2 regions of the Actinacidiphila reveromycinica genome follow, and region 1 is predicted to be linked to the other one. Evidence: riboswitches for the same ligand, from Rfam matches in the RefSeq annotation. Region 1 holds a riboswitch; the other holds the start of a gene.
The links. Region 1 has a riboswitch for glycine ahead of gcvT (glycine cleavage system aminomethyltransferase GcvT). Riboswitches for the same ligand answer to the same signal wherever they lie in the genome.
Positions count from the first base shown of each region.

Region 2: it holds a riboswitch for glycine, as region 1 does, so the genes downstream of both, gcvP (aminomethyl-transferring glycine dehydrogenase) here and gcvT (glycine cleavage system aminomethyltransferase GcvT) in region 1, are expected to answer to the same signal.

Region 1 covers NZ_AP018365.1:6,159,584-6,169,003, reverse strand. Annotated here, with positions in the region: gene RVR_RS26275 (DUF885 family protein) at 1-1,530, shown strand, start outside; gene RVR_RS26270 (enhanced serine sensitivity protein SseB C-terminal domain-containing protein) at 1,592-2,320, opposite strand; gene RVR_RS26265 (enhanced serine sensitivity protein SseB) at 2,462-3,232, opposite strand; glycine riboswitch at 3,356-3,474, shown strand; gene gcvT (glycine cleavage system aminomethyltransferase GcvT) at 3,668-4,783, shown strand; gene gcvH (glycine cleavage system protein GcvH) at 4,988-5,368, shown strand; gene glyA (serine hydroxymethyltransferase) at 5,379-6,653, shown strand; gene RVR_RS26245 (L-serine ammonia-lyase) at 6,935-8,320, shown strand; gene RVR_RS26240 (response regulator) at 8,492-9,157, opposite strand; gene RVR_RS26235 (sensor histidine kinase) at 9,154-9,420, opposite strand, start outside.
Region 2 covers NZ_AP018365.1:7,888,178-7,897,597, forward strand. Annotated here, with positions in the region: gene RVR_RS33555 (DNA polymerase IV) at 1-1,224, shown strand, start outside; gene RVR_RS33560 (PRC-barrel domain-containing protein) at 1,271-1,642, opposite strand; glycine riboswitch at 1,790-1,901, shown strand; glycine riboswitch at 1,902-2,028, shown strand; gene gcvP (aminomethyl-transferring glycine dehydrogenase) at 2,088-4,976, shown strand; gene RVR_RS33570 (DUF5999 family protein) at 5,250-5,456, shown strand; gene RVR_RS33575 (hypothetical protein) at 5,566-6,153, opposite strand; gene RVR_RS33580 (glutamate-cysteine ligase family protein) at 6,627-8,120, shown strand; gene RVR_RS33585 (CPBP family intramembrane glutamic endopeptidase) at 8,317-9,123, shown strand; gene RVR_RS33590 (PhzF family phenazine biosynthesis protein) at 9,245-9,420, opposite strand, start outside.

The DNA.
Region 1 (9,420 bases):
GACGAACGGCTGCGCGCGGTCTGCGACCTGATGATGCCCCAGGCCCGCGAGATGTCGGGCCTGCACGAGTACGACGGCCGCGTGCAGGACCTCTCCCCCGAGGGGGTGCGCGCCGGCCTGGCCGCGATGGACCGCGCCGCCCGGGGCTCCGGACCGCTCGAAGATCCGCACGACGAAGCCCACTTGGCGGTCTTCGAGGAGTCACTGCGCGTGCAGTACGGCGAGCTCGAACTGCACCGCCGCGACCCCTACCCGCACCTGTCCAACCTCGAACTCGCCTGCTACGACCGGGAGTACGCCCCACGCGCGGACCGGGCCAGGGCCCGCCGGGAGCACCTGGCGCGCTGGCCGGACGCCGTGGACGCCGCCCTCTCCGCGCTGGACCGGGTACGGGCGCCGGTCGCGGAGGCGCTGCTCGGTCCGGTGCTCGGACTCGCCGCCGACCTGGACCCGGACGCCGACGGGGTGGAGCGGGCCGCGCTGCGCGCGCACGGGCGGCTGGTCGACCACGTCCGGGACGTCGCCGAGCACGGCGACCCGGACCCGCGGCTCGGCGGCCGGGCGCTGGCCGCCCTGATGGGCGCTCAGGAGGGCCTGCGGGTGGATCTCACCGAGCTGGCCGGGCGGGCCGACAGGGAGCGGGTCCGGCTCACCGAACTGCTCACCGACGCCTGCCGGCTGCTGGACCCGCGCAGCGGCGTGGACGATCTGCTGCCCGGCCTGCTCGCCGACCACCCGGACGCCGACGGCGTCATCGCCGAGGCCGCGCGGCTGACCGACGAGGTCATCGAGTTCACCCGGGAGCGGGGCCTGGCGCCCCACGTGGACGGCGAGTGCCTGGTCGGTCCGGCGCCCCCTTCGCGGCGGTGGGCGATGGCCATGATGACCTGGTCGGCCCCCGCCGAGGCCGACGCGCCGTCCTGGTACCACGTGACGCCGCCCGACGCGGACTGGCCGGAGAACGAGCGCGAGGAGTGGCTGACCGTCTTCAGCCGCACCAGCCTGCCGTCCATCACCCTCCACGAGGTCGCGCCCGGGCACTTCGCGCACGGCCGCGCGCTGCGCCGGGCGCCCTCACCGGTGCGCCGGCTCCTGCACAGCCTCTCCTTCTCCGAGGGCTGGGCCCACTACGTGGAGGAGGTCTGCCTCGACGAGGGGTTCCGCGCCCGCGACCCCCGGTTCGCGATCGGCGTGGCCCTCGAAGCGCTGGTCCGGGTCACCCGGCTCACCTGCGCGATCGGATTGCACACGGGTGCGCTGTCGCTCGACGAGGCCGCGCGGTACTTCGTGCGCGACGCCCACCTGTCGCCGGCGGCGGCCTCGGCGGAGGCGCGGCGCGGCACCTTCGACGCCGGGTACGGCCGCTACACCTGGGGCAAGCTGGAGATCCAGCGGGTGCGGCGGCGCGCGGAGCGGGAGTGGGGAGCGGACTTCACGCTCCCCCGCTTCCACGGCGCCCTGATGCGGTTGGGCAGCCCGCCCCTGGGACTGCTCGACGCCGTGGTCCCCCCGCCCGGGCCCACCCGGTGAGCGCCCGTGTCCCCCGCTGGACGGACCGCCCGCCGGTGGACGCGCCCGCCGCCCGCCCGGCTCAGCGGTCGAAGAAGGGGCGGCCGAACGTCCGCATCCACAGGGCCACGGGGTCGTACGGGTCGGCCATCGCCACCGTGGAGACGGCCACCCCGTCGGGCACTCCGCCCACGGCCTGCTGCATCATCAGCCGCACCGACTCCACGGCCTGCCCGGCCCCCTCGTACAGCTCCACCCCGATCGCGAGGTAGGGCTCGCCGAGCACCGGCTGCACCCACGCCTGGCGCAGCGCCCGCACCGCGGAGGTACGGTGCGCCGCCTGCGCGAGCAACGCGTAGAACTGCGGCATCTGGAGCGAGGGCTCGCCGATCTGGAGCGGCCCGGCGGGCAGCAGGTCCAGCCCGACCGCGATCCGGCGCAGGTCCGCCCACGGGACGCCGATCCCGCCGCCGGCCGCGTGCGGGTTGAGCCACAGCCCCGAGCGGTCCGGGTAGAGGGTCCGCGCGATGTCCCGCCCGGAGACCACCTCGTGCTCGCGGTTCCACCCGCTGGCGGCCAGCTCGCGCGGCGAGGTGAAGCACGGCGCGTAGCCGTACCCGTCGATCTCCATCGTGCCGTACTGCGCGTCGGGCGCGCCGGAGCTGCCGTGCCACAGCAGCATCCACACCTGGCCCTCGGCGAGCGACGCGAGCAGGTTCTCGTAGGCGTCGAACCGGCCGGGTGCCACCTGGAGCAGCATCTGCTCCACATGGCCGGCCTGCGCCGCACCGCCTTGCGCGCCCGCGATCACGTGGGACCGCCCCTTTCCCCTCGTACAGCTCTTCGCACGACATCAAACCAGGTCGAGTGTGCCCAGCGGTATGGCGACCGACTCAAGCGGAACCGGCTATAGACCGGCTATACGGCCGTTGAACGGACGCGGCGGGCGGCTTCAGTCGCGGGCGAAGAACGGCTGCACCGTCTCCAGCATCCAGTCCCCCACCGGGTCCTGCGCCACGTCCAGCAGGATCAGGTGCACCGGCCAGGGGGGCTGCGCCGCGCCCAGCGCCCGGCCGAGCGCGTCCATCGCGGCGGCCCGGTCCTCCTCGGTCCAGCCGTCGAGTTCCACGCCGACGAACAGGGCGGGCGGCTCCTCCTCGACGACGGCCAGGGCCCGCCGTGCGGTGAGCACCACCGGGGTGACCGCGAACTCGCCGGCCGCGGCGGCCAGGAAGTCCACCGGCTCGGCGTCGTGGTCCGGCTCCCACAGCCGCACCCGGGCACCGGACGGCGCGTCGCCGCCGCGTACCCCGGCGAACGCCGGGGCCCGCTCGCCCGGCGCCGGCCGGCACAGCTCGGCCACCGCGGCGGGGGGCAGCGGCACCCCGACCGCGCCGCCGGGGTTGACCGCGATCCCCACCAGCGGCGGCAGCCCGCGGGCGAACTCGTGCACCGGCGCGACCGTGCAGGACATGCCGTCCGCGGCCTGCCGGAACTGCTGCTCGGAGCTGAACACCGGGACGTAGGGCGCGCCGCCGAGCACGACGGTCGGCAGGTCGAGGTCGGCCGCGTCGGGCGAGCCGCCGTTCGGCAGCGGCACCCACACCCGGGACCGGCCGAGCACCTCCAGCAGCCTGGGCGTGGCCGACGGGTTGCCGAGGCTGGCGGCCAGCACCTCTTCCAGCTCGTTGGCCGGCCATATGTACGGCGCCGGATTCTCCATGTCCACCCTTGTCCGCCCGAGTACCGCGTCTTTTGCGTCGTGCCCGGGAAACCCTAACCGCTGCCGGGGGCCGAGCACCCTGGGCATGCAATGATGAGTGCCACAACTTGCATACCGGCCGTTCGAGGCCGCGCGGGAGAGTCCCGGACCGGCGCACGCGACCAGCTCGCGGGCGGTGGACCGGGCGCCGAAGGAGCAAGCCCTCCCTTGAATCTCTCAGGCACAGATACCGCGCGGGCGAGGCAGATCTGAAAAGCGGCGGAGCCGTCGGCGCACCCCTGTCGGGTGCGTGCGGCCCCGCCCACCCAAGGTGCAAACCGGGGCCCGCGCGTGCGGGGGTTCACGGTGAACCTCTCAGGTTCCGATGACAGATGGGGAGTGTCCGATCTGTCGTCCCCTCCTCTTCCCGAGACCGAGCCTGGGAGCCTGTCACCGATGAGCGAACCCCGTCGTACCGCGCTCGACGCCCTGCACCGTGCCCTCGGCGCGACCATGACCGACTTCGCGGGCTGGGACATGCCGCTGCGCTACGCCAGCGAGCGCGAGGAGCACCAGGCCGTGCGCACCCGGGCCGGCCTGTTCGACCTGTCGCACATGGGCGAGATCACCGTGACGGGTCCGCAGGCGGGCGAGGCGCTCGACCACGCCCTGGTCGGCCACCTGTCCGCGCTGGCGGTGGGCCGGGCCCGCTACACGATGATCTGCGCGCCCGACGGCGGCATCCTCGACGACCTGATCGTGTACCGGCTCGGCGAGCAGGAGTTCATGGTCGTCGCCAACGCCTCCAACGCGCAGACGGTGCTCGACGCGGTCGCGCTGCGGGCGGCCGGGTACGACGCGCGGGTCCGCGACGACCGCGAGGCGTACGCGCTGCTGGCGGTCCAGGGCCCGCAGGCCCCGGCGATCATGAAGGCGGTGACCGACGCCGACCTGGACGGGCTGAAGTACTACGCCGGCCTGCCCGGCACGGTGGCCGGGGTGCAGGCGCTGATCGCCCGTACCGGCTACACCGGTGAGGACGGCTTCGAGTTGTTCGTGGCGCCGGCCGACGCCGAGCGGCTGTGGCAGGCGCTGACCGCGGCCGGCGAGGCGTCGGGGCTGGTGCCGTGCGGGCTGTCCTGCCGGGACACGCTGCGCCTGGAGGCCGGCATGCCGCTGTACGGCCACGAGCTGACCGCCTCGGTGACGCCGTTCGACGCCGGGCTGGGCCGGGTGGTCAAGTTCGACAAGCCCGGGGACTTCGTCGGGCGCACCGCGCTGGGCGCCGCCGCCGAGCGGGCCGCCGACCTGCCGCCGCGCAAGCTCGTCGGGCTGGTCGCGCAGGGCCGCCGGGTGCCGCGGGCCGGCTACCCGGTGACCGACGCGTCGGGCGCGGTGATCGGCGAGGTCACCTCGGGCGCCCCGTCGCCGACCCTGGGCAGGCCGATCGCGATGGCGTACGTGGACGCGGCGCACGCGGCGCCCGGCACCCCGGGGGTCGCGGTGGACATCCGCGGGTCGAAGGAGCCGTACGACGTCGTGGCGCTGCCGTTCTACCGGCGCGAGCGCTGAGCGCGACCGCTGGGAGCGTCCGGGCATGGCCCGCGGGTGTGGCCGGGCATGGCCTCGGTGCCTGGCCCGGCACCTGAGGGCCCCTGCGCCTGGCCCCGCCCCCTGTGACAACGGGGCGGACGCCCGCCCCCGCCCCGTTCCCCTACCTTTCCGTTTGCCGTGCCGCGCACGCGAGCACCCCTGTCGATCCGGGAGAATCCAGCCATGAGCATCAACCCTGAGCAGCTTCGTTACAGCAAGGAGCACGAGTGGCTCTCCGCCCCCGCCGACGGCGCGGCCACCGTGGGCATCACCTCGCACGCCGCCGACGCGCTCGGTGACGTGGTCTTCGTCCAGCTCCCCGAGGTGGGCGCCACGGTGACCGCGGGCGAGACCTGCGGCGAGCTGGAGTCCACCAAGTCGGTCAGCGACCTGTACTCGCCGGTGGGCGGCGAGGTCACCGAGGTGAACCAGGACGTCGTCGACGACCCGTCACTGGTGAACTCCGCCCCCTTCGAGGGCGGCTGGCTGTTCCGGGTGAAGGTGGCCGACGAGCCGTCCGACCTGCTGTCCGCCGCCGAGTACGACGCCTTCATCGAGAACTGAGGGACCCGCGATGTCGCTGCTGAACCAGTCCCTGCACGCCTTCGACCCCGACGTGGCGGCCGCGGTCGACGCCGAGCTCAACCGCCAGCAGTCCACGCTGGAGATGATCGCGTCCGAGAACTTCGCCCCGGTCGCCGTGCTGGAGGCCCAGGGCTCGGTGCTGACCAACAAGTACGCGGAGGGCTACCCGGGCCGCCGCTACTACGGCGGCTGCGAACACGTCGACGTGATCGAGCAGCTCGCCATCGACCGGGTCAAGGCGCTGTTCGGCGCCGAGTCGGCGAACGTGCAGCCGCACTCCGGCGCCCAGGCGAACGCCGCCGCGATGTTCGCCCTGCTCAAGCCGGGCGACACCATCCTCGGCCTGGACCTGGCGCACGGCGGGCACCTGACCCACGGCATGAAGATCAACTTCTCCGGCAAGCTCTACAAGGTGGCCGCCTACCACGTGGACGCCGAGACCAGCCGGGTCGACATGGCCGAGGTCGAGCGGCTGGCCAAGGAGCACCGCCCGCAGCTCATCGTGGCCGGCTGGTCCGCCTACCCGCGGCAGCTCGACTTCGCGGAGTTCCGCCGGATCGCCGACGAGGTCGGCGCGTACCTGATGGTGGACATGGCGCACTTCGCCGGCCTGGTCGCCGCCGGGCTGCACCCCTCCCCCGTGCCGTACGCCGACGTGGTCACCACCACGACCCACAAGACGCTCGGCGGGCCGCGCGGCGGGGTGATCCTGGCCAGGGCGGACCTCGCCAAGAAGATCAACTCGGCGGTCTTCCCGGGGCAGCAGGGCGGCCCGCTGGAGCACGTGATCGCGGCGAAGGCGGTGGCGTTCAAGGCCGCGGCCACCGACGAGTTCAAGGACCGCCAGGCCCGCACGCTGGAAGGCGCGAAGATCCTCGCCGACCGGCTGGCCCGGCCCGACGTGGCGGAGCTCGGCGTCTCCGTGCTCTCCGGGGGCACCGACGTGCACCTGGTCCTGGTCGACCTGCGCAACTCCGCGCTCGACGGCCAGCAGGCCGAGGACCGGCTGCACACGGTCGGCATCACCGTCAACCGCAACGCGGTCCCGAACGACCCGCGGCCCCCGATGGTCACCTCGGGCCTGCGGATCGGCACGCCCGCGCTGGCCACGCGGGGCTTCGGCGCCGACGACTTCCGGGAGGTCGCCGACATCATCGCGGCGACCCTCACCGCGTCGCCGGCCTTCCCGCCGTCGGAGAGCGCGCCCCTGCGCAAGCGGGTCACCGCGCTGGCCGACAAGCACCCGCTGTACCCGGCGCTGTAGCCGGCGGCCGGTCCGTGGGCCGCCTCACCCCGCTCCGCGTCGTCGCGGACGCCTCGCGCGTGCGAAGCTCGGGGGGAGGGGCGGACCCGGACCGGCGTCCGTGCCGGACGTGTCCGGCGTGCGGCGCGACCGATCCGGACGCACCCGACGCGGCGCCCGATCCGGACGCACCCGACGCGGCGCGCCCCACCCGGGCGCACCCGCCGCACCTGCCCGCCGGGCGCGGCCGCAGCACCACCCCGCGGACAACGGCGTCCGCGATACCCAGGAGCTAGGAACCCGTGGCAATCTCCGTCTTCGACCTGTTCTCCATCGGCATAGGGCCCTCCAGCTCGCACACCGTCGGCCCGATGCGGGCGGCGAACATCTTCGTGCACCGCCTGAAGAACGAGGCGCTGCTCGCGCACACCGCCTCCGTCCGGGCCGAGCTGTTCGGCTCGCTCGGCGCCACCGGCCACGGCCACGGCACCCCGAAGGCGGTGCTGCTCGGGCTGTCCGGCCACGCGCCGCGCACCGTGGACGTCGAGACGGCCGACGACGAGGTCGCCCGGATCCGCGCGGAACGCCGGCTGGCCCTGCTGGGCACCCACGAGATCGCGTTCGACCCCGACGCCGACCTGGTGCTGCACCGGCGCCGCTCGCTGCCCTACCACGCCAACGGGATGACGCTGTCCGCCCGCGACGAGGCGGGCGAGGTGCTGCTGGCGAAGACGTACTACTCGGTGGGCGGCGGCTTCGTGGTGGACGAGGACGCCGTCGGCGAGGACCGGATCAAGCTGGACGACACGGTGCTGCGGCACCCCTTCCGCACCGGCGACGAGCTGCTGCGGCTGTCCCGGGAGACCGGGCTGTCGATCTCCGCGCTGATGATGGAGAACGAGAAGGCGTGGCGCAGCGAGGCGGACATCCGGGCCGGCCTGCTGGAGATCTGGCAGGTGATGCGGGCGTGCGTGGAGCGCGGCATGAGCCGGGAGGGCATCCTGCCCGGCGGCCTGAAGGTGCGCCGCCGCGCCGCGCAGTCCGCCCGCCAGCTACGGGCCGAGGGCGACCCGTCCACCCGTGCGATGGAGTGGATCACCCTGTACGCGATGGCGGTCAACGAGGAGAACGCGGCGGGCGGGCGCGTGGTCACCGCCCCCACGAACGGCGCCGCCGGGATCATCCCGGCCGTCCTGCACTACTACCTGGCGTTCGTCTGCTCGCCGGCCACGTCCGCCGCCGACCGGGACGACGCGGTGGTCCGCTTCCTGCTGGCCGCGGGGGCGATCGGGATGCTCTTCAAGGAGAACGCCTCGATCTCCGGCGCCGAGGTCGGCTGCCAGGGCGAGGTCGGCTCCGCCTGCTCGATGGCCGCGGGCGGCCTCGCGGAGGTCCTCGGGCTCACCCCCGAGCAGGTCGAGAACGCGGCCGAGATCGGCATGGAGCACAACCTCGGCCTCACCTGCGACCCCGTGGGCGGCCTGGTCCAGATCCCCTGCATCGAGCGCAACGGCATGGCGGCGGTCAAGGCGGTCACCGCCGCCCGCATGGCGATGCGCGGCGACGGCCGCCACCACGTCTCCCTGGACAAGGTCATCAAGACCATGAAGCAGACCGGGGCGGACATGAAGGTCAAGTACAAGGAGACCGCCCGCGGCGGCCTCGCCGTCAACGTCATCGAGTGCTGACGGCGTAGGGCCTGACCTGCGGGTTCCCGTCTTTCAGCTCTATCCCCGCGCGAGCGGGGGTGGTCCGGCTGCGCCGACGGGCTCTCGCGCCGGATCGTCGAGGTTCGCCCAGCCGATGTGCCCCATCTGCACGCCTTCGCCCGGGTGACGGCTGATTTTGGTGGTCGGGGGTCACGTGAGGCCGGCTGCGATGGCGAGGCGTACGGCCTCGGCCCGGCCCTGGAGGCCGGCTTTGGTGAACAGCTTGTTGATGTGGGTCTTGACGGTGGCCTCGCCGATCAAGAGCTGCTGGGCGATGGCACGGTTGGGCAGGCCCTGGCCGATGAGGGTGAGGACTTCGCGTTCGCGGGGGGTGAGGTCCGGGGGAAGGGTTGGCGCGGGTGCGGGCTGGCGGGTGCGGGCGGCGACCAGGAGGCGGTTCTGGACTTCGCGGTCGAGGACGGACTGTCCCGCGGCGGCGGCTCGGATGGCGCGCATGATGTCCTGGCGTCCCGCGTTCTTGGTGAGGTAGCCGCGGGCGCCGGCGCCGAGTGCGGCCAGGATGGAGTCGTCGTCGGCGAAGGTGGTCAGTACCACGACGGCGATCTGCGGGTGCTCCTCGCTCAGACGGCGGGTCGTCTCGATGCCGTCCATTCCAGGCATGCGCAGATCCATCAGGACGACGTCCACCGAGGTGGCGGCAGCGGCGGACAGAACCTGGGTGCCATCGGCCGCAGCGGTGACGACCTCGATGTCCTCGGACAGGTCGAGTACCGCGGCCAGCGATTCGCGGACAGCGGCCTGGTCGTCGGCGACGATCACCTTCAACGGGAGCGGGTGGTCGGTTGCTTCGTTCATCTCGGGATCACTGCCTCCACCTGCCAGCCGCCTTGGTCTCGTCCCTCGGTGATGGGGCCCGCCGTGAGTGTGCCGCCCAGCAAAGTCACCCGTTCACGCATCCCGATCAGTCCCATTCCGCTGCCGGCACCCGCGCCCGCGCCCGCCGCGTCGCGCGGAGGCCCGTTGCGGACCCTCAGTGTCGTCGAGGCGGCGGCCACCAGTTCCACATGGACGCTGCCGCCCGGGGCGTGCCGGGCCGCGTTGGTCAGGGCCTCCTGGGC
Region 2 (9,420 bases), 1.7 Mb from region 1:
CACGCGGCCTACCTCGTGCCGCGCTTCGGCATCTACCGCCAGATCAGCGAGATCGTCATGGCCCTGCTGCGCGAGGCATCACCCCTGATAGAGCCCCTGAGCGTCGACGAGGCGTTCGTCGACCTGGAGGCGGGCGGGCACGCCGGCGACCCGAGGGCCGTGGCCCGCGGGCTGCGCGCCGACATCAGGGCCGCCACCGGCCTGACCGCCTCGGTCGGGCTGGCCGGCTCCAAGCTGCTCGCCAAGATCGCCTCGGAGAAGGCCAAGCCGGACGGCCTGGTGGTGGTCGAGCCCGGCACCGAGCGGGCGCTGCTGGACCCGATGCCGGTGCGCACCCTGCCGGGGGTCGGCCCGGCCACCGCCGAGCACCTGCGCAGGGCCGGCATCCTCACCGTCGCCGAGATCTCCCGGGCCGGCGAGGGCGAGCTGGTCCGGCTGCTCGGGAAGGCCCACGGCGCCGGCCTGCACGCCATGGCCGCCGGTGTCGACAACCGCCCCGTCGTCGCCGACCGCGACGTCAAGTCCATCTCGGTCGAGGACACCTTCGACACCGATCTGACCGACCGCGCCCATGTGCGGTACGAGATCGACCGGCTCGCCGAGCGCTGCGTGCAGCGGTTGCGCGGGGCCGGCCGCTCCGGCCGCACCGTGGTGGTCAAGGTCCGGCGGTACGACTTCTCCACGCTCACCCGCTCCGAGACGCTGCGCGCCCCCACCGACGACCCGGCCGTGGTCCGCGAGACCGCCCGCCGCCTCGCCGAGGCCGTCGACACCACCGGAGGCGTGCGGCTGCTCGGGGTGGGCGTCGCCGGGCTGGCCGACTTCACCCAGGAGGACCTGTTCGCCCACGCCGAGAGCGAGCTCGCCCTGCACGGCGGGTCCGACCAGGGCGTCCCCGAGCCGCTGCCCAGCAGCCCGCCGCCGGCACCCGAGCGGGCGAACCGCTGGCTGCCCGGCCACGACGTCGTCCACGAGGTCCACGGCGCCGGATGGGTGCAGGGCAGCGGTGTCGGGCGGGTGACCGTGCGCTTCGAGGTGCCCTCGGACAGCCGGCCGGGCCGGGTGCGCACCTTCCCGGTCGACGACCCGGCGCTCAGCCGCAGCGACCCGCTCCCGCTGGCCGCCCAGCGGGAGCACGGCCCGCCGGGCGCCCCGGGCACCCGGCACGTGTCGGAGGCGGCCCCGGACCCCCAGGACGCACCGGCGGCCCGGGAGACCCCGTAGAGCACAGGGGCCCGCCCCCCGGCTCCGCGCCGGCGGCCGTGCCCGCTCACTCCCCGTCGGCCAGCTCCCCGAAGTCCCCGGACGGCGCCCGCTCGGCGCCCGCGCGCGGCACGTCCATCCCGTAGTGGTGGTAGAGCTGCAACTCCTGCTCGGGCGACAGGTGCCGGCCCACCCCGAAGTCCGGCGCGTCCTTGATCAGTGCCTTCTCGTACGGCACTCGCAGCGTGTCGCCGTCCAGCTCGCTCGGGCCGAGCGGCACGAACGCGTCCCGGGTGAACAGGCCGGTGCGCACCGCCGCCCACTCCGGCGTGCCGGTCGCGTCGTCGAGGTAGACCTCGTCCACCGTGCCGATCCTCGTCCCGTCACGGTCGAAGGCGCGGCGGCCGATCAGGCTGCGCGGATCGATGTCGGTTCGCACGGTCCCTCCAAGCACTCCGACCAACCCCGGGCCGCCGTCACACGGCGGATGCTTCTTCCTACCCAAAGCCACGATCGGGGCGGTGTCGACTCGGCACCTGTCCCCACCCGTGCCCCGGAACGCGCTGGTAGGCTGGCAGCAGGCCGTCGACCCCGTGCGGGAGAGTCCTCCAAGAGCCCGCCTGGCGGCGGGTGGCGGAGGACGCCGAAGGAGCAAATCCTCCCCGGAAACTCTCAGGCATCCGTACCGCTCGGGCGAGGTCACTCTGGAAAGCAGGACCTGTCCCGGAAGCAGCGCGGCCGCCGGGACGCGTCCTCACCGACGGTGAAAGCCGCCCCGTGGCCGGGGCGGTGAAGCTCTCAGGTTCTGATGACAGAGGGGGAGGCCGTACGGGTGCCCGTGACGGCACCCCCGAAGGTCGTCACAGACCAGGAGGCCCCCGAAGATGAGTGACCGCCGAACCACGCTCGCCGAGCTCGAGGCAGGCCGGCCCTTCGCCCGCCGCCACATCGGTCCCGACGTCGGGGCGCAGGCCAAGATGCTCGCCCAGGTGGGCTACGGCTCGCTGGACGAACTGACCGCCGCGGCCGTCCCCGACACCATCAGGAGCACCGGGGCGCTCGGCCTGCCCGCCGCCGTCACGGAGGCCGAGGCACTCGCCGAACTGCGGGCGCTCGCCGACCGCAACCAGGTGCTCACCCCGATGATCGGCCTGGGCTACTACGGCACCTTCACCCCGCCGGTCATCCTGCGCAACGTGCTGGAGAACCCCGCCTGGTACACCGCCTACACCCCGTACCAGCCGGAGATCTCGCAGGGCCGCCTCGAAGCGCTGCTGAACTTCCAGACCGTCGTCGCCGACCTCACCGGTCTGCCCACCTCGGGGGCCTCCCTGCTGGACGAGGGCACCGCGGCCGCCGAGGCGATGGCGCTGTCCCGCCGGGTCGGCAAGGTCAGGAACGGCGTCTACCTCGTCGATGCCGACACCTTCCCGCAGACCCTCGCGGTGATCCGCACCCGCGCCGAACCGACCGGCGTCGAGGTCGTCACCGCCGACCTGTCCGCGGGCATCCCCGCCGACGTCGCCAAGCGCGGCGTCACCGGGGTGCTGCTCCAGTACCCGGGCGCCTCGGGCGCCGTACGCGACCTGCGGCCGGTCATCGAGCAGGCGCACGACCTGGGTGCGATCGTCACCGTGGCCGCCGACCTGCTGGCGCTGACCCTGCTCACCCCGCCCGGCGAGCTCGGCGCGGACATCGCGGTCGGCACCACCCAGCGCTTCGGCGTCCCGATGGGCTTCGGCGGCCCGCACGCCGGCTACATGGCGGTCCGCGACTCCTACGCCCGCAACCTGCCGGGCCGGCTCGTCGGCGTCTCCGTCGACGCCGACGGCGACACCGCCTTCCGGCTGGCCCTCCAGACGCGCGAGCAGCACATCCGGCGCGAGAAGGCCACCAGCAACATCTGCACCGCCCAGGTGCTGCTCGCGGTGATGGCCGGCATGTACGCCGTCTACCACGGGCCCGACGGACTGGCCGCCATCGCGCGCCGCACCCACCGCTACGCCGCGGTGCTCGCCGCGGGCCTGCGCGCGGCCGGCGTCGAGGTCGTCGGGGACGCGTTCTTCGACACCCTGACCGCGAGGGTGCCGGGCCGGGCCGCCGACGTGGTGGCCGCCGCCCGCGCGGCCGGCGTCAACCTGCGGCAGACCGACGCCGACCACGTCGGCGTCGCCTGCGACGAGACCACCGACCGCGCCGCGCTGGCCGCGGTGCTCGCCGCGTTCGGCGCCGCCACCGTCGACCTCGACGCGCTCGACGACGCCACCGCCGACGCGCTGCCCGACGCGCTGCTGCGCACCGGCGACTACCTCACCCACCCGGTCTTCCACCGGCACCGCAGCGAGACCTCGATGCTGCGCTACCTGCGCCGCCTCGCGGACCGCGACTACGCCCTGGACCGCGGCATGATCCCGCTGGGCTCGTGCACCATGAAGCTCAACGCGACCACCGAGATGGAGCCGGTCACCTGGCCGGAGTTCGGCGCGCTGCACCCCTTCGCGCCCGCCGACCAGGCCGAGGGCTACCTCAGCCTGATCCACGGCCTGGAGGACCAGCTCGCCGAGATCACCGGCTACGACAAGGTCAGCCTCCAGCCGAACGCCGGATCGCAGGGCGAACTGGCCGGCCTGCTCGCGGTGCGCGCCTACCACCGCGCGAACGGCGACCTCGACCGCACGGTCTGCCTGATCCCGTCCTCCGCGCACGGCACCAACGCCGCCAGCGCCGTGATGGCCGGCATGAGCGTGGTCGTGGTCAAGACCCGCCAGGACGGCGACGTGGACGTCGACGACCTGCGCGCGAAGATCGAGCAGCACCGCGACCGGCTCGCCGTGCTGATGGTCACCTACCCCTCCACGCACGGCGTGTTCGAGGAGCACATCACCGACATCTGCGCGGCCGTGCACGACGCCGGCGGACAGGTCTACGTGGACGGCGCGAACCTCAACGCGCTGGTCGGGCTGGCCCGCCCGGGCCGGTTCGGCGCCGACGTGTCCCACCTGAACCTGCACAAGACGTTCTGCATCCCGCACGGCGGCGGCGGCCCCGGCGTCGGCCCGGTCGCGGTCCGCGCCCACCTCGCCCCGCACCTTCCCAACCACCCGCTCCAACCCGAGGCCGGCCCCGCCACCGGTGTCGGCCCGGTGTCGGCCGCGCCCTGGGGCTCGGCGGGCATCCTGCCGATCTCCTGGACGTACGTCCGGCTGATGGGCGCCGAGGGCCTCAAGCAGGCCACCCAGATCGCGGTGCTGAGCGCCAACTACGTCGCCAAGCGGCTGGAGGCGCACTACCCGGTGCTCTACACCGGTCCCGGCGGCCTCGTCGCCCACGAGTGCATCGTCGACCTGCGGCAGCTCACCCGGGAGACCGGCGTCAGCGTCGACGACGTGGCCAAGCGGCTGATCGACTACGGCTTCCACGCGCCGACGATGTCCTTCCCGGTGGCCGGCACCCTGATGATCGAGCCCACCGAGAGCGAGGACCTCGCCGAACTCGACCGGTTCTGCGAGGCGATGATCGCGATCCGCGGCGAGATCGACCGGGTCGGCGCGGGGGAGTGGCCGGCGGACGACAACCCGCTGCGCTCGGCCCCGCACACCGCGGCCGCGCTCGGCGGCGACTGGGACCACCCCTACAGCCGCCAGGAGGCCGTCTTCCCGGCCGGGGTGCACCCCGCGGACAAGTACTGGCCGCCGGTGCGCCGCATCGACGGGGCGTTCGGCGACCGCAACCTGGTGTGCTCCTGCCCCCCGCTGGACGCCTACGAGGGCTGATCCGCGCGGCGCCTCCGCGGGGCGCCGACGGGGCTCCGGAGACGGCGCCCTTCGACCGGGAAACGGTCGAAGGACGCCGTCGCGCGTGCGCGACCGGCCGGGCGGGCGATGCGCCCGGCACCAATGAGGAGCGCGCTCGTGAAATGCCTGCGGAATGCCGTCCGGGGAGCAAGACTGGGACCGGCCGCGCGAGAACGGGGGACCCACATGAGCCAGTCAGGCCACGCGACCGACCGCACCATTCACCTCTCGCAGCGAAAGACACCAGTGACCATGTGCCAGCACGAGCCGCAGTGCCCCACCGCCGACAGCCCCGACCGTGAGGCGGCCCTGATCGTGGCCCACCACCCGGAGCAGGGGTGGAGCCTGCTGTGCAACGGGGTGCTGCTCTTCGAGGACACCGGGGAGATCCTGCCCGACGGGCAGATCATCGCCCCGCACCGGCCGCTGGCCTCGGCGGGTGCCGCCACGGTCGTCTGACGGCGCGGCCGTGCCCGGCCTGCCCGCGCCGCAGGGGACGCGGGCCGACCGGGCACGGCTGGTTCCCCCGAGCGCTGGGCGCCCGGGAGAACGGGCCTCGTCCGGGTCCCTACGCGGGGGAGCCGGCCAGCGGCGGAGGCGCGAGCCACGCGCTGAGCAGCGGCGCCAGCTCGACGATCCGGTACACCCGGTGCGAGGCGATCCCCGGCGGTGCCGGGGCCAGCGGGATGACGAGGTCGGCCGGGTCCGGCTGGGCGGTGGCGGCGTCGGCGCGCGGCACCGAGTGCAGCCACAGCGCCATCATGTACCGGCTCGGCACCGAGAGCAGGTGCGGCTGGTAGGTGGCCGGCAGCGGCTCGGCCTGGCGCAGCGCCCGCTCGGTCGAGGCCAGGTAGGGACCCTCGGAGAAGCGTGAGAACACCCAGCCGTCGGGGGTCGCCACGGTCTCGCCCGCCGCGGCCACCCGGGCCCCCGCCCTGATATGGAACCGCCAGCCGGCCAGCCGCGCGTGAGGCAGGCCGCCGGGGACCGACGCCGGTTCGAACACGTGGACCGGCAGGGGGAGTTCGGCGTCCAGCGGGCCCTGCGCGGTGCGCAGGGCGGGGGTCCGGGCTTCCAGGACCGCGGTGGGCGAACTGAGCGCGGCCAGGACGCTCAACAGGGCGGGTGCGGGTGCAGGGGGGACAAGCAGCGGCATGGTGTTGTCGCCTCTCACTGGGAGACACGTGGTGCGGGCACAAAGCGGTGCGGGCGAGGTGCGGACGGCGCGGTCAGTACCCGGTGGGGGTTACTGCTCAAGCTCGCCCGGCGACGGCGGATACTCTGCCTCGTGCGCGGAGTTTATACGACGTGTGTTCGCTCCATGTTTCATCTACCCGCTGCCGGTATTACCCGCAAGGCGGTTATCCGCCTTCCTCCCCGGCTGCCCGGCCGGCATTCCCGCAGGGTATCGGACGGTTGCCCCCGATTTGCGCCCCGTACGGTCGGCCGGAAACATACGGTGGTATTCATCAGGATTTTACGCGCGTCCCTGCTCCGAATGTGCCACCGGTACATGACCACTGCCGGTCACTACGGCAAGCGTAGCGTGCACACCGGGTCCCGGGGGGCGTTATCGATCAGCCGGCTGGGCATCCTCCCGTGAGGACCCGCACGAGGAGGGACGCTTCGATGGGGGAGAAGGTCGTGGCCGGGGAGTTCGACCTGGCCGACCGGCGCATGTACCGGAACAAGCTCCAGCAGTGCCTGCTGGGGCTCGAGAGGCTGCTGGCGGAGCGGCGCTTCGACCGGCCGCGCAATCTCATGGGTCTGGAGATCGAATTGAATCTCGCGGATTCCGACGGACTGCCGCGCATGATGAACGAAGAGGTTCTGGAGCGCATCGCGAGCCGAGATTTCCAGACCGAGCTGGCGCAGTTCAACATTGAAGTGAACATCGCGCCGCACGCGCTTTCCGGCCGGGTCCTCGACCGGCTCGCCGAGGAACTGCGCACCGGTCTCGGCTACGCCGACCGGATGGCCGGGGAGGTCGGCGCGGGCATCGTGATGGTCGGAATCCTGCCCACCCTCCAGGCGCAGGACCTGGTCTCGGCGAACCTCTCCCGGGCCGACCGCTACACCCTGCTCAACGACCGGATCCTCGCCATGCGCGGCGAGGACATCACCCTGGACATCGAGGGCGTCGAGCACCTCGTCTACACCTCCGCCTCGATCGCGCCCGAGGCGGCCTGCACCTCCACGCAGATGCACCTCCAGGTCACCCCGGGCCGCTTCGGCCCGGCGTGGAACGCCGCCCAGGTGGTGTCCGCGCCGCAGGTCGCGATCGGCGCGAACTCGCCCTTCCTGTTCGGCCGCGAGCTGTGGCGCGAGACCCGCCCGCTGCTGTTCCAGCAGGCCACCGACGTGCGCCCGCAGGAGCTGCGGGCCCAGGGGGTGCGGCCGCTGACCTGGTTCGGTGAGCGGTGGATCGACTCCGCGGCGGACCTGTTCGCGGAGAACCTGCGCTACTTCCCCTCGCTGCTGCCGATCTGCGACGCGGAGGATCCGCTGCGGGTGCTCGACGAGGGCGGGGTGCCCCAACTGCGCGAGCTGACCCTGCACAACGGCACGATCTACCGCTGGAACCGCCCGGTCTACCAGGTCGTCGACGGCGTGCCGCACCTGCGGGTGGAGAACCGGGTGATGCCGGCCGGGCCGACCGTCGCCGACGTGATCGCGAACGCGGCGTTCTACTACGGCCTGGTCCGCGCGCTCGCCGAGGCGCCCCGGCCGATCTGGCAGCGGCTGCCCTTCGGCGCCGCCGCCGCGAACTTCGACGCCGCGTGCCGTGACGGTGTGGACGCGGTGCTGCACTGGCCGCGTCCGCGCGGCACCGCCCTCAGCCAGGTGCCGGCGACCGACCTGATCCGCGACGAGCTGCTGCCGCTGGCCGCGGCCGGGCTCGACGGCTGGGGCATCGACCCCGCCGACCGCGACCTCTACCTCGGCATCATCGAGCAGCGCTGCCGCCTCCGTACCAACGGGGCCCGCTGGCAGGCCGAGACGTTCCACCACTACCTCGGCCGCGGGCTGGACCGGCGTGCGGCGCTCGCCGCGATGACCCAGCGCTACCGGGCCCTGTCCACCGAGGGCTCCCCGGTGCACACCTGGCCGCTCCCGGACTGACCCGTCGGGCGGCGTCCGGGCAGGTCGCGGGACTGGGCAGGTCGCGGGGACCGGCCCGGTCGCGGGACCGCGGCCCAGCTTCGTGGCGTAGGCTCGCGCGGCACACGCAACGGCGCCGCGTGGGGGCGCGGCGGTGCGGTGGTAGGGCGGCGGGCGGGATCTTCGTATCGTGTCCACGACGACACGGGAGGACCGCGTGCAGGCACCAGTACAGGCACAGGCCGGGCAGCCGGGCCGGCCGCAGCCGCTGCTCGAGGAGCGGACGCTGCGCAGCGAGACGCTGATCGTGCTGGCGCTGTCCCTCGGCGCCAGCGGCGTCTCCGCGGTGATCAGCTTCATCGGGTCGGTGACGCGGCCGGGCGCGCTGAAGGACCAGGCCGCCACGCTGGTCGGCTCGCAGGCCCCCGGCCGCCCCTGGCTCGACCTGGCCTGGCAGGTCTTCGCCATCGCCACGGCGCTCGCCCCGGTCGCGCTGGTCGCGCACCTGTTGGCGCGCGAGCGGGTCGGGATGCCCGCGCTCGGCTTCGACCTCACCCGCCCGCGCCGCGACCTGGCGTGGGGGGCGCTGGTCGCGGCGGTGATCGGCGGCACCGGACTCGCCTTCTACCTGGGCGCGCGGGCCGCCGGCTTCAACCTCACGGTGGTGCCGGAGTCGTTGCCGGACGTGTGGTGGCGCATCCCGGTGCTGGTCGCCTCCGCCGTGCAGAACGCGGTGCTCGAAGAGGTCATCGTGGTCGGCTACCTGCTGCGCCGGCTCGACCAGTTGAAGTGGTCACCGACCGCCGCGCTCGTCGCCAGCGCGGTGCTGCGCGGGTCGTACCACCTGTACCAGGGCATCGGCGGCATGGTCGGCAACATGGCGATGGGCGTGGTGTTCGTGCTGCTCTACCGCCGGTGGGGCCGGATCGGCCCGCTGGTCGCCGCGCACTCCCTCATCGACACGGTCGCCTTCGTCGGGTACGCGCTGCTCGCGGGGAAGGTGGGCTGGCTGCCCACCGGCTGAGCACCCGCCGGCGGGGCGGACCTCTTCCAGGCTGGACGTTTCCCGGCTGGATGTCCCCCGGACGGATCGGCTCGGGCGGCACGCGTACGGGGGTCCGCCGGCCCTTGCGGCAACCCGCCTTTCAGGGCACCGCGTGCAGTTCACCGTCGATTACCGTCACGGCCGTGCCGGTCAGCTCGACCCGGTCGCCGCGCAGGCGCGTCCCGACCAGCCCGCCGCGGGCGGACGCCTGGAAGCCGGTCAGTGCCGCACGGCCCAGCCGGGCGGACCAGAACGGCGCGAGAGCGGTGTGCGCGC